Regions from separate parts of the Halomonas sp. SS10-MC5 genome, predicted to be linked through region 3. Evidence: predicted binding sites of a transcription regulator. Region 3 holds the regulator's gene; each other region holds the start of a gene.
What was found. Region 3 encodes sigma-54, which starts transcription at its own class of promoters, with help from an activator protein. Its sites were predicted from a motif close to TGGCACNNNNNTTGCTNT; they were not measured.
Positions count from the first base shown of each region.

Region 1 (4,381 bases), 720 kb from region 3:
CGCGACGATTGTAATAGCCTTTTTCGTACTGCTGGGTGGTGATCAGCACGCCGACCGTGCCCGAGCCCATCCATGAGGCGGTGGCGTCGATGGCGCTGCGGCCGGGCAGGTTGAAGATGGCTCGGAAGGGCTTGCGCACCAGGCTGCCGATGAACTCCATGAAGCCGAATTCGACCAGGAACGGCAGCAACAGGGCGGCGAAGAAGAAGAAGGTCAGCAGCACCGGGGCCAGGTCGTTGAGCATCACGCCTCCGGTGAACGAGGCGGTGACGAACTCGGGGCCGAACTGGAAGAAGGTCATCAGGGCGAAGGCGGCCCCCAGGATACGCATGCCGAACCACACCGGGCCGACGTGGAACATGTCGCGCAGCACGCCATTCTCGGCCCAGCCCGGGCGGGCCAGCTTGACCCAGCTGGTGGCCAGGACCGAGAGCACCAGCACGACCACGGCGATGGCCGGCAGGGCGCCGGCAAGCAGCGCCTTGAGACCGTCGGCCATCAGGCCCATGCCGATGTTGATGGTGTCGCCGACCTGGAACGGAATCAGGAACAGGCCGACACCGAGCGCGGAGGGAAGCAGGAATTTCAGCAGGCTGCCACGCTCGAAAGGCGCCTGGGCGGCAACGTTTCGCGGGGTGGTATCAGTGGAGGACATGGGATTTCCCTTTGGGTTGTCGTTGTAGGATCAGGTGGTGTCGGGTCAATTGCGACGCTTGTGTCAGTCGCGTCGCTTCACGCTTGTGTCAGTCGCGACGCTTCACGCCGGGCAGGGCGCAGAGCATTTCGTAGAGCAGGGTGGCACCCATCAGCGCCGTGTTGCCGCTCGGGTCGTAGGGCGGCGAGACCTCGACCAGATCGCCGCCGACGATGTTGAGCCCGGCGGTGCCACGCACGATCTCCAGCCCCTGGGCGGAGGTCAGCCCGCCCATCTCGACGGTGCCGGTGCCGGGAGCCACGGAGGGGTCGAGCCCGTCGATATCGAAGGTGACGTAGACCGGCGTGTCGCCCATCTGCTCGCGCACTTCCGCCATCAGCGGCTCGAGCGAGCGGTACCAGCACGCTTCGGCGGTGACGACGCGGAAGCCCTGCTGGCGGCACCAGTCGAAGTCTTCGGCGGCGTAGCCGGTGCCGCGCAGGCCGATCTGCACCACCTTGCCGTGGGCCAGCAGCCCCTCCTCCTGGGCGCGTCGGAATGGCGTGCCGTGGGCGATGGGTTCGCCGAACATGTGCTCGTTGACGTCGGCATGGGCGTCGATATGGATCAGCCCCACCGGGCCGTGCCTCTTGGCGATGGCGCGCAGGATGGGCAGGGTGATCACATGATCGCCGCCCAGCGTCAGCGGCGTGCAGCCATGGCCGAGCACCTCGTCGTAGAAGGCGCTGATGATGTCCACCGTCTTGGGCAGATGGAAGGTGTTGATCGGCACGTCGCCGATGTCGGCCACCTGCAGGCTGTCGAAGGGCGCGGCGCGGGTGGCCATGTTATAGGGGCGCAGCATGCGCGACTCGTCGCGGATCTGGCGCGGGCCCAGGCGCGTGCCGGGACGATTGGAGGTGGCGATGTCCAGCGGTACGCCGATGAAGGCCACGTCGAGCCCTGCAGCGGTAGGCTGGGTGGGCAGGCGCATCATGGTGGCGGGTCCGCCGAAGCGCGGCATCTCGTTGCCGCCGAGCGGCTGGTTGAAGTCGGGCATGGTCGGCTCCTTGCGTAACGTTGGGTCTGGGAACGTCTCTCCCCTGCCTATAGCAGCTTTCGTGCCAACCCCGTGCGGCCCGCCATCATGGGATTTTGCCGCCCCGGGCGATGCAAGATTGAATCGCCATCGCCGCTCATGTGATGCATGATTGAATCAGGATTCATATTTGCATCGGTGGAACGCATGAGCGACATCGACCGGGAAGTGATCAGGACCATCGTCGAAACGGCCAACGACCATTTCTTCATCGTCGACGGTGAGGGGCTGGTATTGGACGTCAGCCCGGGAGCGGCGGCGGTCTACGGCATGGCGCGGGAGCGCCTTATCGGCAGTACCGTTCAGCGGCTCGAGGCGGAGGGAGTGCTCAAGCCCTCCATCAGCCTGGAGGTGATCCGCAACGGCAAGCCGGCTCAGCTGATGCAGGTGACCGGTACCGGCAGGCGGGTCATTGCCGAGGCCCATCCGGTGTACGTCGAGGGCAAACTTGCACGTATCGTCAGCCGCTCTCGCGACCTCACCGACCTGCAGCTGCTACAGGACGAATACGCACTGCTGCAAAAGCGCTTCAGTGAGCACCTCAAGCGCAGCCAGGGCGGCGGCAATGCCGAGGATGGCCAGCTCGAGGCGGCGCTGGACGAGCTCCAGGTGCGCAGCGACGTGATGCGGGAGCTGGCCCTGCTGCTCAAGCGCGTGGCACCGTCGGATGCCACGGTATTGATGCTTGGCGAGTCGGGCGTGGGCAAGACCGCCTTCGCTCGCCAGCTGCATCGCTGGAGCCGGCGTCACGCAGGGCCGTTCGTCGAGGTGAACTGCGGGGCGATACCGGAGAACCTGTTCGAGTCGGAGATGTTCGGCTACCAGCCGGGCGCCTTCAGCGGGGCGGCGCGACAGGGCAAGGCCGGGCTGCTGGAACAGGCGGAGGGCGGCACGCTGTTTCTCGACGAGATCGGCGAGCTGCCGCTGCCGATGCAGACCAAACTGCTCAAGGTGATCCAGGACGGCAGCGTCACCCGGCTGGGCGACACCCGCCCGCGGCGGGTCGACTTCCGCCTGGTGGTGGCCACCAACCAGGACCTGGCCAGGCGCGTGGAGAGCGGCGCCTTCCGCCTCGACCTCTACTATCGGTTGAACGTCATTCCGGTGACCCTGCCGCCCCTGCGCGAGCGTCGCGAGGACATTCCGGCCCTGGTCGAGGCGTGCCTGGAGCGGCTCAACCAGCGCTATGGCCAGCGCAAGCTGTTGCATGGCAGCACCTGGTCCGAGCTGATGGGCGGTGACTGGCCGGGCAACGTGCGCCAGCTCGAGAACTGGCTGGAGCGCGCCTGGCTGTCGAGTCCGGGCGACCTGATTCACTCACCGACCCGCGCCGAGACGGCGGCTCCGGTGGCGGTCTCGTCGCCCGATCGGGCCACGGCGGCCGTTCCGACGCTGACGCAGGGCGAAGGCCTGAACGATTATCTGGCCCGTGCCGAACGCAGCGTGCTGGAGGAGATGTGCCGTACGCTAGCGAGCACCTATGCCATTGCCGAGCGGCTGGGGGTCAGCCAGCCCAGCGTGGTGCGCAAGTTGAAAAAGCACGGGCTCAGGATCGAACGCTAGGCTTTATCCGAAAAGTGCCTGCGCTCGGCCATACGGCGTTAAAAATCGGCTCAAAGTACTCATTTACAACCTGTAAACTCCGTCTTTTCACCGATTTTTGCCTTGTCTGACCATCGCTCGTCGACTTTTCAGACAAAGCCTAGTCGGCCCCGTTCGTGGTGATGGCACGCTCGAGGATCTCGAAGCGACCGGGCACCAGGGCATCCTCCACGGCGGTGATACGCAGCACGTGGCCGAGATCCGGATGCGCGGGGCGGGCGATGAGACGGCCGGCTTCGAGCAGCTCCTGATTGAGTCGTCCCGCCAGCTCCGCGCTGGGCAGGCGGATGGCGATGAAGTTGGTCGCACTGGGCAGCACGTCGGCACCCAGGTCGCGAAAATGCCGGGCAAGGCGTTCGCGGCGCTGCTTGACGTCACGAATGTGCGCTTCCACCTCGCTGTGGTGATCGAGCACGGTCTCGGCGACGGCCAGCGTCAGGGCGGATACGGCGTAATGGATGCGTACCTTCATCATCATGGCCAGGGTTTCCGGCTCGGCAATGGCGTAGCCGATGCGCATCCCGGCCAGCCCGTGGGCCTTGGACAGCGTGCGCAGCCGGATCACCCCGGGCAGGACCTCGCGACTGAACGGCGAGTCGGCGTCGTCGCGAAAGTCGTGGTAGGCCTCGTCGAGCAGCAGCCAGCAGTCATCGGGAAGTTCGGCACGCAGCCGGCGGATCTCCTCGTCGCTGTGGAGATGTCCGCTGGGATTGTCGGGGTTGGCGACGTAGACCAGCCGGGCCCGGTGCTCGTGGGCGCTGGCCAGCAGCGCCTCGAGGTCGGGCGAGAGCAGGCCCGGCGCCTCCCGATAAGGCCGTTCGACGAGATGACAGCCCTGGCCACGGGCGAAGTAACCGAAGGTGGGATAGGTGCCGCTGGCGCTCACCACCGTACAGCCGGACGTGGCCACGGTGCGCAGCGCCAGGGCGATCAGGCTGTCGGCGCCGGCGTCCACCAGGATGGCCTCCAGCGGCAGGCCATAAAGGGAGGCAAGCCGCTGGCGTACCCCGAGCGCTTCCGAATCGCCGTAGCAGTAGACGTGCTCC
Region 1 is NZ_CP065435.1:2,194,568-2,198,948, forward strand. It holds gene I4484_RS10305 (YjiH family protein) at 1-655, opposite strand, end outside; gene speB (agmatinase) at 744-1,694, opposite strand; gene I4484_RS10315 (sigma-54-dependent Fis family transcriptional regulator) at 1,881-3,296, shown strand; gene I4484_RS10320 (histidinol-phosphate transaminase) at 3,436-4,381, opposite strand, start outside.
Region 1: a site for sigma-54 is predicted at 1,744-1,761, ahead of speB (agmatinase). Genes of this name have one in related genera too.

Region 2 (4,381 bases), 890 kb from region 3:
GTACCAACTGCTGGAGAATCAGGCTGACACCGAAGGTCGCCAGCAGCGTCTCCAGCGGGCGCCCCTTGAGGAACTGGATGACGCCGCGCTCGATGGCGATGCCGGCCAACGCCGCGACCAGGAAGCCGGCGGGAATCGCCAGGATCAAGGCCAGCCCCGGCTGGCCCGGCAGCAATTGCTGCATGGCCCAGGTGGTGTAGGCACCGAGCATGATCAACTCGCCGTGGGCCATGTTGATCACGCCCATCACGCCGAAGGTGATGGCCAGGCCGATGGCGGCGAGCACCAGCACCGAGCCCAGCGACAGGCCGAAGTAGAGCGTCTCGACCGCACGGTTGACCTTGAGCTTCTGCTCGATGCCGTTGAGTGCCTCACGAGCGGCGTCGACCAACGCAGAATCGTCACTGTTGAGTACACGATTGAGCGCCACCCGGACCCGCGGATGCAGACTGCCGCGCAGCTCCTCGACCGCTTCGACCTCGCCCTGCTCCAGGCGGTAAATGGCGAGCGCCTGGATCAGCCGCTCTTGCACCCGCGCATCCGGCTCCGCCTCGATCACCTCGGCCAGGGGGCCAGCCAGGTCGCCGTCGACCTCGCCCAGCAACCGCTCTGCAGAAGCGCGGCGCAAGCCAACATCGGCGGCATAGAGATCGACCACGGCGATCGCGCTGCGCAGTTGGTTGCGCAGCGCGTTGTTGATGCCGATGCGGTCCAGGTCGCGGCGCGACATCTCGCCCAGGGCCTCGCCGGTCAGGGCGTCCTCGACCGGCCACTGGCGGCCCGAGTTGTCGAGCACCACCACGAAGCGGCCATCGTCGGTGCGCTGCAAACGACCATCGAGCAGGGCCTGGAGCCAGCCCCGGGCGCGAGGATCGTCGCTGCGCACGATGCCCTCGATGGCCTCACCCTTGGCGGAAAACGACGACACGTCCAGCGCCGCGAGAAGCGCCTGTGCCGTTGAATCGGACCTCTCGGCCTCCTGGGCGGATGCGGGAGCGGCCAGCGTAAGACCAAGTGCGAGCGTGAGGGCAAGGACGAGAACCATCAGCCACGAACCCCTTGTCGCCGTGTGCATGGGCTCGCTGGCTTCGGCGGCGCTGCCGGCCCTCGCCCCGGCCGCCACTGGCCAGGGCACGGGGGGATATCTCATCGGAGCGTTCCTCGGAATCGGTGAAGAAGGCGTGCTCCCCCGCTGCTGGCAGCGGGGGCCATGCTGTAGTTACTCGGCGAGCGCCACTTCCGCTTCTTCGGCCGCGGTGCTGCCGCCGCAGCTGCCGTTGACCACGTTGAAGTTGCCGCACTCCATGGGCAGGCGCCAATCGGCGATCAGGTCCCGCGAGCCGGGCAGGTAATCGGACCAGGCATCGCCGGCCACAGTCGCCGGCGTCTGCCAGACGATGTCGAACTGGCCGTTGTCCTGTACCTCGCCGATCAGCACCGGCTTGGTGATGTGGTGGTTGGGCATCATCGCCGCATAGCCGCCGGTCAGGTTGGGCACGGTCACGCCGATGATGGCTTCCTTGACCGCATCGACGTCGGTGGTGCCGGCCTTGCGCACCGCCTCGGCCCACATGTTGAAGCCGATGTAGTGCGCCTCCATGGGGTCGTTGGTCACCGCCTCCTCGTCGCCAGTGTAGTCGATCCAGGCGTCGATGAAGTCGTAGTTGGCGTCGGTGTCCACGCTCATGAAGTAGTTCCAGGCGGCCAGGTGGCCGACCAGCGGGCCGGTATCGATGCCGGAGAGCTCCTGCTCGCCCACCGAGAAGGCGATGACCGGAATGTCGGCGGCGTCGATGCCCTGGTTGGCCAGCTCGCGATAGAACGGGACGTTGGCGTCGCCGTTGATGGTCGAGACCACCGCCGTCTTCTTGCCCTCGCTGCCGAAGCGGCGCACCTCGGCGACGATGTTCTGCCAGTCGGAGTGACCGAACGGCGTGTAGTCGATCATGATGTCCTCGTCGGCAATGCCGTGCTCCTCCTTGAGGAAGGCTTCGAGGATACGATTGGTGGTGCGCGGGTAGACGTAATCGGTGCCGAGCAGCGCAAAGCGCTCCACGCCTACCTCGTTGAGCAGGTATTCCACCGCCGGGATGGCCTGCTGGTTGGGCGCCGCCCCGGTGTAGAAGACATTCTCCGAGGACTCTTCGCCCTCGTACTGCACCGGATAGAACAGCAGGCCGTTGAGCTCCTCGAACACCGGCAGCACGGCCTTGCGCGAGACCGAGGTCCAGTTGCCGAACACCACATCCACCTCGTGCTGCTCGAGCAGCTCGCGGGCACGCTCGGCGAACAGCGGCCAGTTGGAGGCCGGGTCGACCACCACCGCCTCGAGCTGGCGACCCAGCAGGCCGCCCTGCTCGTTCTGCTGCGCGATCAGCATCTCGACGGTGTCCTTCAGGGCCGATTCGCTGATCGCCATGGTGCCGGACAGCGAGTGCAGGATCCCCACCTTGATGGGCTCTTCCTGGGCCAGCGCCTGGCCAGTACCACCGAGGGACGCCGCCGCCAACAGGGCTGCGGCCACAGCGCGGGACGGGGATGACATGAGGCGAACGGGGAAAAGCATGTTGCGACGGGAAGCGTTCACGCGAACCTCCTTGCGCCCTCCTGCGGGAGGGACTTGTTGTAAAGGTCATGCACGGCCGACACCGGCCGCACAGCACTAGGCTTCCTGCCTATGCAACGCTTGCGCCATCAGGCGAAGAAATTCGAAGAACTCTTTTCATACAGAAGATTACGGCGCCTTTACGCCCCTTGACGATCCTGCCGGCGCACCGCCGCCGTGCATTCGGCAGGCGCCGGTTGCGCCGGCAAGGATCGCCTGCACTGCCACAGCGCACCAGACCGGTGCGTCATAACGAAGACAGGGGCGCCGATCGCTCGGCGCCCCTGCGGGGTGGTAGGCATTGCCGGGCTCAGTCGCCTTCCGGATTCCCTGCGGTGGCAGCGGTTGCCACCTTCATCCGGCGGCGCAGGATGGGGCCGACGATGTAGGGCAGAATTAACCCCACGGCAGCAAACACCCACAGGCCGATGGCCAGGCCGCTGTTCCAGAGAATGGTCCAGTCGCCGTCGGAGATATCCATGGCGTGGCGCAGGTTCTTCTCCATCTCCGGCCCCAGCAGCAAACCGAGGATGATCGGCACCAGCGGAATCTCCAGCTTGCGCAGCACGTAGCCGGCGACGCCGAAGGCCACCATGAAGTAGAGGTCGAAGGTGGTGTTGCTGATCGAGTAGATCCCGACGAAGGCGATCATCGTCACACACGGCAGCAGGTACATCGGCGGCACCGACAGAAGCTTGACGAAGATGCCCACCAGCGGGATGTTGAGGATCAACAGCAGAAAGTTGCCAATCAGCAGCGCGGCGATCACGCCCCACACGATGTCCGCGTTCTGGGTGAACATCAGCGGGCCAGGGGTGATGTTGAGCGAGATCAGCAGCGCCAGCAGCACCGCGGTGGTGCCGCTGCCCGGCACGCCCAGCGTCAGCATCGGTACCAGCGCACCGCTCGAGGCACCGTTGTTGCCCGCTTCGGGGCCGGCCACGCCACGCGGGTCGCCCTGGCCGAAGAAGCCTTTCTTGCCGACCGCCTTTTTCTCCAGCGTATAGCCAATGAAGCTGCCGAGCGACGCCCCGGCACCGGGCAGCACGCCGGCGATGAAGCCGAGGATACCGCCGCGCACGCTCGACGGCAGGATGTTGCGTATGTCGGCCCAGCTCAGCTTGAGCTTGTTGACGGCCATCTTCGCCTTGCCGCCGCCGGCGCGCTCCTCGATGAAGAACAGCAGCTCCGAGATAGCGAACAGGCCGACGATGGCGATGATGAAGTCGATACCCTCGTAGAGCTCCAGGGTCCCGAAGGTGTAACGCTGCACGCCGGTGGAGTCGATCCCCACGGTGGCTACCATCAAGCCCAGGCAGGCCGCCACCACGGTCTTTACCGGGTTCTTGCCGGTGATGCCGCCCAGGGTGGCGAAGGCCAGCAGGAACAGCGCGAAGTACTCGGCCGGACCGAAGGTGAGCGCGAACCGCGCCAGCACCGGCGCCAGCAGGATCAGGCCGACGGTGGCGATCAGGCTGCCGATGAAGGAAGCGATGGCGGAAATCGCCAGCGCCTCGGCGGCCTTGCCCTGCTGCGCCATGGGGTAGCCGTCGAGGCAGGTCATCATGGCCGGCTCGTCGCCGGGAATGTTGAGCAGGATCGACGAGATGCGCCCGCCGTACATGGCCCCAGCGTAGACCGCGGTAAGCATGATCAGCGCGGTTTCCGGACGCAGCCCCAGGGAGAAGGCCAGCGGGATCAGGATGGCCACGCCGTTGGCCGGCCCGAGGCCCGGCAGCGCGCCGATCAGCGTGCCGAGGAAGGCCCCCATCAGGG
Region 2 is NZ_CP065435.1:2,023,104-2,027,484, reverse strand. It holds gene urtB (urea ABC transporter permease subunit UrtB) at 1-1,075, opposite strand, end outside; gene urtA (urea ABC transporter substrate-binding protein) at 1,220-2,545, opposite strand; gene I4484_RS09540 (tripartite tricarboxylate transporter permease) at 2,916-4,381, opposite strand, start outside.
Region 2: a site for sigma-54 is predicted at 2,677-2,694, ahead of urtA (urea ABC transporter substrate-binding protein). Genes of this name have one in related genera too.

Region 3 (4,381 bases):
CGCAGGCGCACGTCCGGCTGCTGCCGGGCCAGGTGCTTGGCGAGGCGCTCCGCCAGGTACACCGAACGGTGCTGGCCGCCGGTGCAGCCGATGGCGACGGTCAGGTAGCTGCGGTGGGTATCGCGGTAGGCCGGTAGCCAGCGCTCGACCCAGGCGATGATGTCGTCGAGCATCTGCTGGACCAGAGGATACTGTTCGAGGAACTCCACGATGCAGGGCTCCCTGCCGGTGGCCGAGCGCAATCGCGGGTCCCAGTAGGGGTTGGGCAGGCAGCGCGCGTCGAAGACGATATCGGCATCGAGCGGTACGCCGCCCTTGAAGCCGAACGACTCCACCGTCAGGGTCAACTGGTCGGCGCGATGGCTGGCCACCTGTTCGGTGATACGCCCGCGCAGGTCATGCACCGACAGCCGCGAGGTGTCGATGATCAGGTCCGCCAGGTTGCGAATGTCGCTCAGCGTGGCGTCTTCCGACTCGATGGCCTCGTTCAGGGTCATGTCCCGGCCGCGGGTCAGGGGGTGACGCCGTCGGGTCGCGGAGTAGCGTTCGAGGAGAATGCGGGCATCGGTGGTCAGGTAGATGACCTGGCAGTCGACCTGCTTGTTGCGCAGCTCCTCCAGCAGGCGCGGGAAGCGCTCCAGGGCGTGGGGGAGGTTGCGCGCATCGATGCTGACGGCGATGGAGGTCTGGATCGTGGGCGAGCTGCGTAGCTCATCCACCAGCGAGCCGAGCAGCATCGCCGGAAGGTTGTCGATGGCGTAGTAACCGATGTCCTCGAGCGCCTGCAGTGCGATCGACTTGCCGGAGCCGGAACGGCCGCTGATGATCACAAGCTGCATGAGGAATCTCCTGATCAGGGGCTGGCCGTACGGCGAGGGAAGCGGTCAGGCCGAGGACTGTCGTCGTATCGCTTCGACGAGACGCTCGTGGAGTTCACGCTGGCTCGTGCACTTGCGCAGCCGGGCGCGCGTCTCGGCGTCGTTCATGACGCTGGCTACTTGGCTCAGCAGCGACAGGTGCGTATCGTCGGCCTCTTCGGGCACCAGCAGCACGAACACCAGGTCGACCGGCTCGCCGTCGATGGCGTCGAAGTCGATGGGTTCGGCCAGCTTGAGAAAGGCGGCCACGGGGCTGTGGCAGTGGGGGCTGCGGGCATGAGGAATGGCCACGCCGTTGCCGATACCGGTGCTGCCCAGCCGCTCGCGCCCGACCAGTCTACCGAAGACCTCCTGGCTGTCGAGGCTCGGGGTGTTCTGCGCGATGAAGGTGCTGAAGAACTCCAGCACCCTCTTCTTGCTGCCTCCCGGAACGTCGAACAGAGCGCGTTCCGGGGGCAGGATGGTTTCCAGTGTCATGGCAACTCAGCGAACGCCGGCGCCCTGGGCGCGAGCCTGGGCCTTTTCCTTGTGTTTGACCAGTTGACGATCGAGCTTGTCGGTCAGCGCATCGATGGCGGCGTACATGTCCTGATCGGAAGCTTCGGCATGCAGATCGGCGCCGGCGGCATGCAGCGTGCAGGCGGCCTGCTGGCGCTCCTTCTCGATCGAGAGCGTGACCTGCACGTTGGTGATGTTGTCGTAATGTCGCTGGACGCGGTTCAGCTTCTCGCTCACGTAGTCACGCAGTGAATCGGTCAGCTCAACATGATGGCCGGTGATGTTGACTTGCATGACAAGCTCCTTCGTCCTTCGGGTGGTAGCTCGATTGTAACCCTTTTTCCTGCCCTGCATACCCCCTCGGGCGGCGGGATTGCCCGGGGTCAACATCACGTCGCGGGGTCAACGAAAACGCTTGCGCTCGCTCGATGAGGGGATGCCCAAGGCTTCGCGATACTTGGCCACCGTGCGGCGGGCGACCTGGATGCCATCCTCGGCCAGCAGATCCACCAGGCGGCTGTCGGAGAGCGGCTTGCGGGGCGGCTCGTCGGCGATGAGCTTGCGGATGCGGGCACGGATCGCGGTGCTGGAGTGGACGTCCCCGTCGCCGCTTCCGCCGACATGGCTGGAGAAGAAGTACTTCAGCTCGAAGACGCCTCGCGGAGTATGGATGAACTTCTGCGTCGTCACCCGCGAGATGGTCGATTCGTGCATCTCGACGGCCTGGGCGATGTCGGCCAGCACCAGCGGCTTCATGCCTTCCTCGCCCTGCTCGAGAAACTCGATCTGGCGCGCCATGATCTCCCGTCCCACCCGCAGAAGCGTGTCGTTGCGGCTGGCCAGGCTCTTTATCAGCCAGCGGGCCTCCTGCAGGTGATCCTTGAGGAACTGGTTGTCCTGGCTCTTGTCCGCACGCCGCACCAGGGCGACGTAGTCGGGCTGGATGCGCAGGCGCGGCAGGGCCTCGGCGTTGAGTTCCACGCGCCAGCCCGATTCGTCGTGATAGGCGACGAGGTCCGGGGTGACGTAGCTGCTGCCGACCTCGGCAAAGTCGCTGCCGGGGCGGGGATCCAGCGAGCGAACCAGGGCGATGACCTGGTCCAGCGACTCGTCGTCGAGACCCAGGCGACGCTTGAGCAGGCGGCGGTCGTCGGCAGCCAGCGCCTCGAGGAACTGGCGCACGAGACGGCGGGTCTGGGGCAGCAGTGGGGTATCATCGGGCAGCGCCGCCAGCTGCAGCATCAGGCACTCGCGCAGGTCGCGGGCGAACACGCCGGTGGGCTCGAACTGCTGCAATCGCAGCAGGACCTGCTCGACCTCCCGGGTGGGCAACCCCTCCAGGCCCTGACGGCGCAGGCCGTCGCGTATTTCCTCCAGGGGGTGGGCCAGGTAGCCGGCGGCGTCCACGGCGTCGATCAGGCTCTCGGCGATGAGGCGCTGGCGGTCGTTCAGGTCGGTCATCGCCAGCTGCCAGATCAGATGGCCGGCGAGGGTCTGCGCCGAGGCTTGGCGCTCGAAGTCCGGCCCCTCGCCGGTGGCGGCGCCTGAGCCGGAGCCCGTGCCGTGGTCGGGGTAGGTGTCCGTCCAGTCGCTGTCGGTGGAGAGTTCGCTGGGTATCTCGCTGGCCCAGTCGTCGCTCGGGGTTTCGCTGACGGCCTGTTCGCCGAAGCCGTCGTCGAGTTCCAGCATGGGGTTGGATTCCAGCGCCTGCTGGATCTCCTGGCGTAGGTCGAGGGTCGAGAGCTGCAGCAGGGCTATGGCCTGTTGCAGCTGGGGGGTCATGGTCAGCTGAGTGCCGACACGTAATTGCAGGGACGCTTTCATGGCCATGAGGGTAAGGCGCTCATCTGCCGGAAAAGCTCTACCCTAGACGGGTAGCCCATGACTTGCAAGAGAAATGGCTGCAATATGCATGCCAGTGAAAGTTTTTATCCCTGATTAGAATGTTTTAATGCGTCCCAGGTGCTTGCATAATGCAGTGGAGTGCGCTACAGGCGAAAGTCCTCGCCGAGATAGACCTCTCGCACCCGCTTGTTGGCCAGAATGGCCTCGGCGTTTCCATCGGCAATGATCTGGCCGTCGCCGACGATGTAGGCCGAGTCGCAGATGTCGAGGGTTTCACGGACGTTGTGGTCGGTGATCAACACCCCGATGTCGCGCGCCTTGAGCTGGCGGATGATGCCCTTGATCTCGCCCACCGAGATCGGGTCGACCCCGGCGAAGGGTTCATCGAGCAGGATGAAGGCCGGTTCGGTGGCCAGCGCCCGGGCGATCTCGACGCGGCGCCGTTCGCCGCCGGACAGGCTCATGCCCAGGTTGTCGCGGATGTGGGTGACGTGGAAATCTTCCAGCAGCTGCTCGAGCCTCTCCTGTCGCCCGCGGCGGTCGAGATCCCGGCGCGTCTCGAGGATGGCCATGATGTTGTCGGCTACCGACAGCTTGCGAAAGATCGATGCCTCCTGGGGCAGGTAGCCGATACCCGCCCGAGCCCGTTCGTGCATGGCGCTGTGCGAGAGGTCCCGGTCGTCGATGTGCACTTCACCGGCATCGGCCTTGACCAGACCGACGATCATGTAGAACGACGTGGTCTTGCCGGCCCCGTTGGGCCCGAGCAGGCCGACCACGCGGCCCTGCTCGATGGTGAGGCTGATGTCGTGGACCACGCGGCGACGCTTGTAGCTCTTGGCCAGGTGGCGGGCGTGCAGGGTCTTCATCGACATGTCAGCGCTCCGGCTGCAGGGTCATGCGAATGCGCTGGCTGCCTTCGACGCCCTCGCTCTGGGAGCGTGCCTGCACCACGCGGCGGTCGAGGAAGTACTCGAGGTAGCCGCCGTCGAAGGTGTCGCCGCCCTGGTGCAGCTCGGCGCGGTCGATCAGTTCCACACGGCGCTCGGCGACATGGTAGACAATGGTACGCCCCCAGCCGCGAACCACGGGTTGCTCGGGGTCGGGCTGCTGCTCGATGTAGGCGCGCTCGCCGCGGGCCGTGGCGCGCGAGAGTTCGC
Region 3 is NZ_CP065435.1:2,914,522-2,918,902, reverse strand. It holds gene rapZ (RNase adapter RapZ) at 1-839, opposite strand, end outside; gene ptsN (PTS IIA-like nitrogen regulatory protein PtsN) at 885-1,355, opposite strand; gene raiA (ribosome-associated translation inhibitor RaiA) at 1,362-1,670, opposite strand; gene I4484_RS13610 (RNA polymerase factor sigma-54) at 1,779-3,206, opposite strand; gene lptB (LPS export ABC transporter ATP-binding protein) at 3,365-4,090, opposite strand; gene lptA (lipopolysaccharide transport periplasmic protein LptA) at 4,098-4,381, opposite strand, start outside.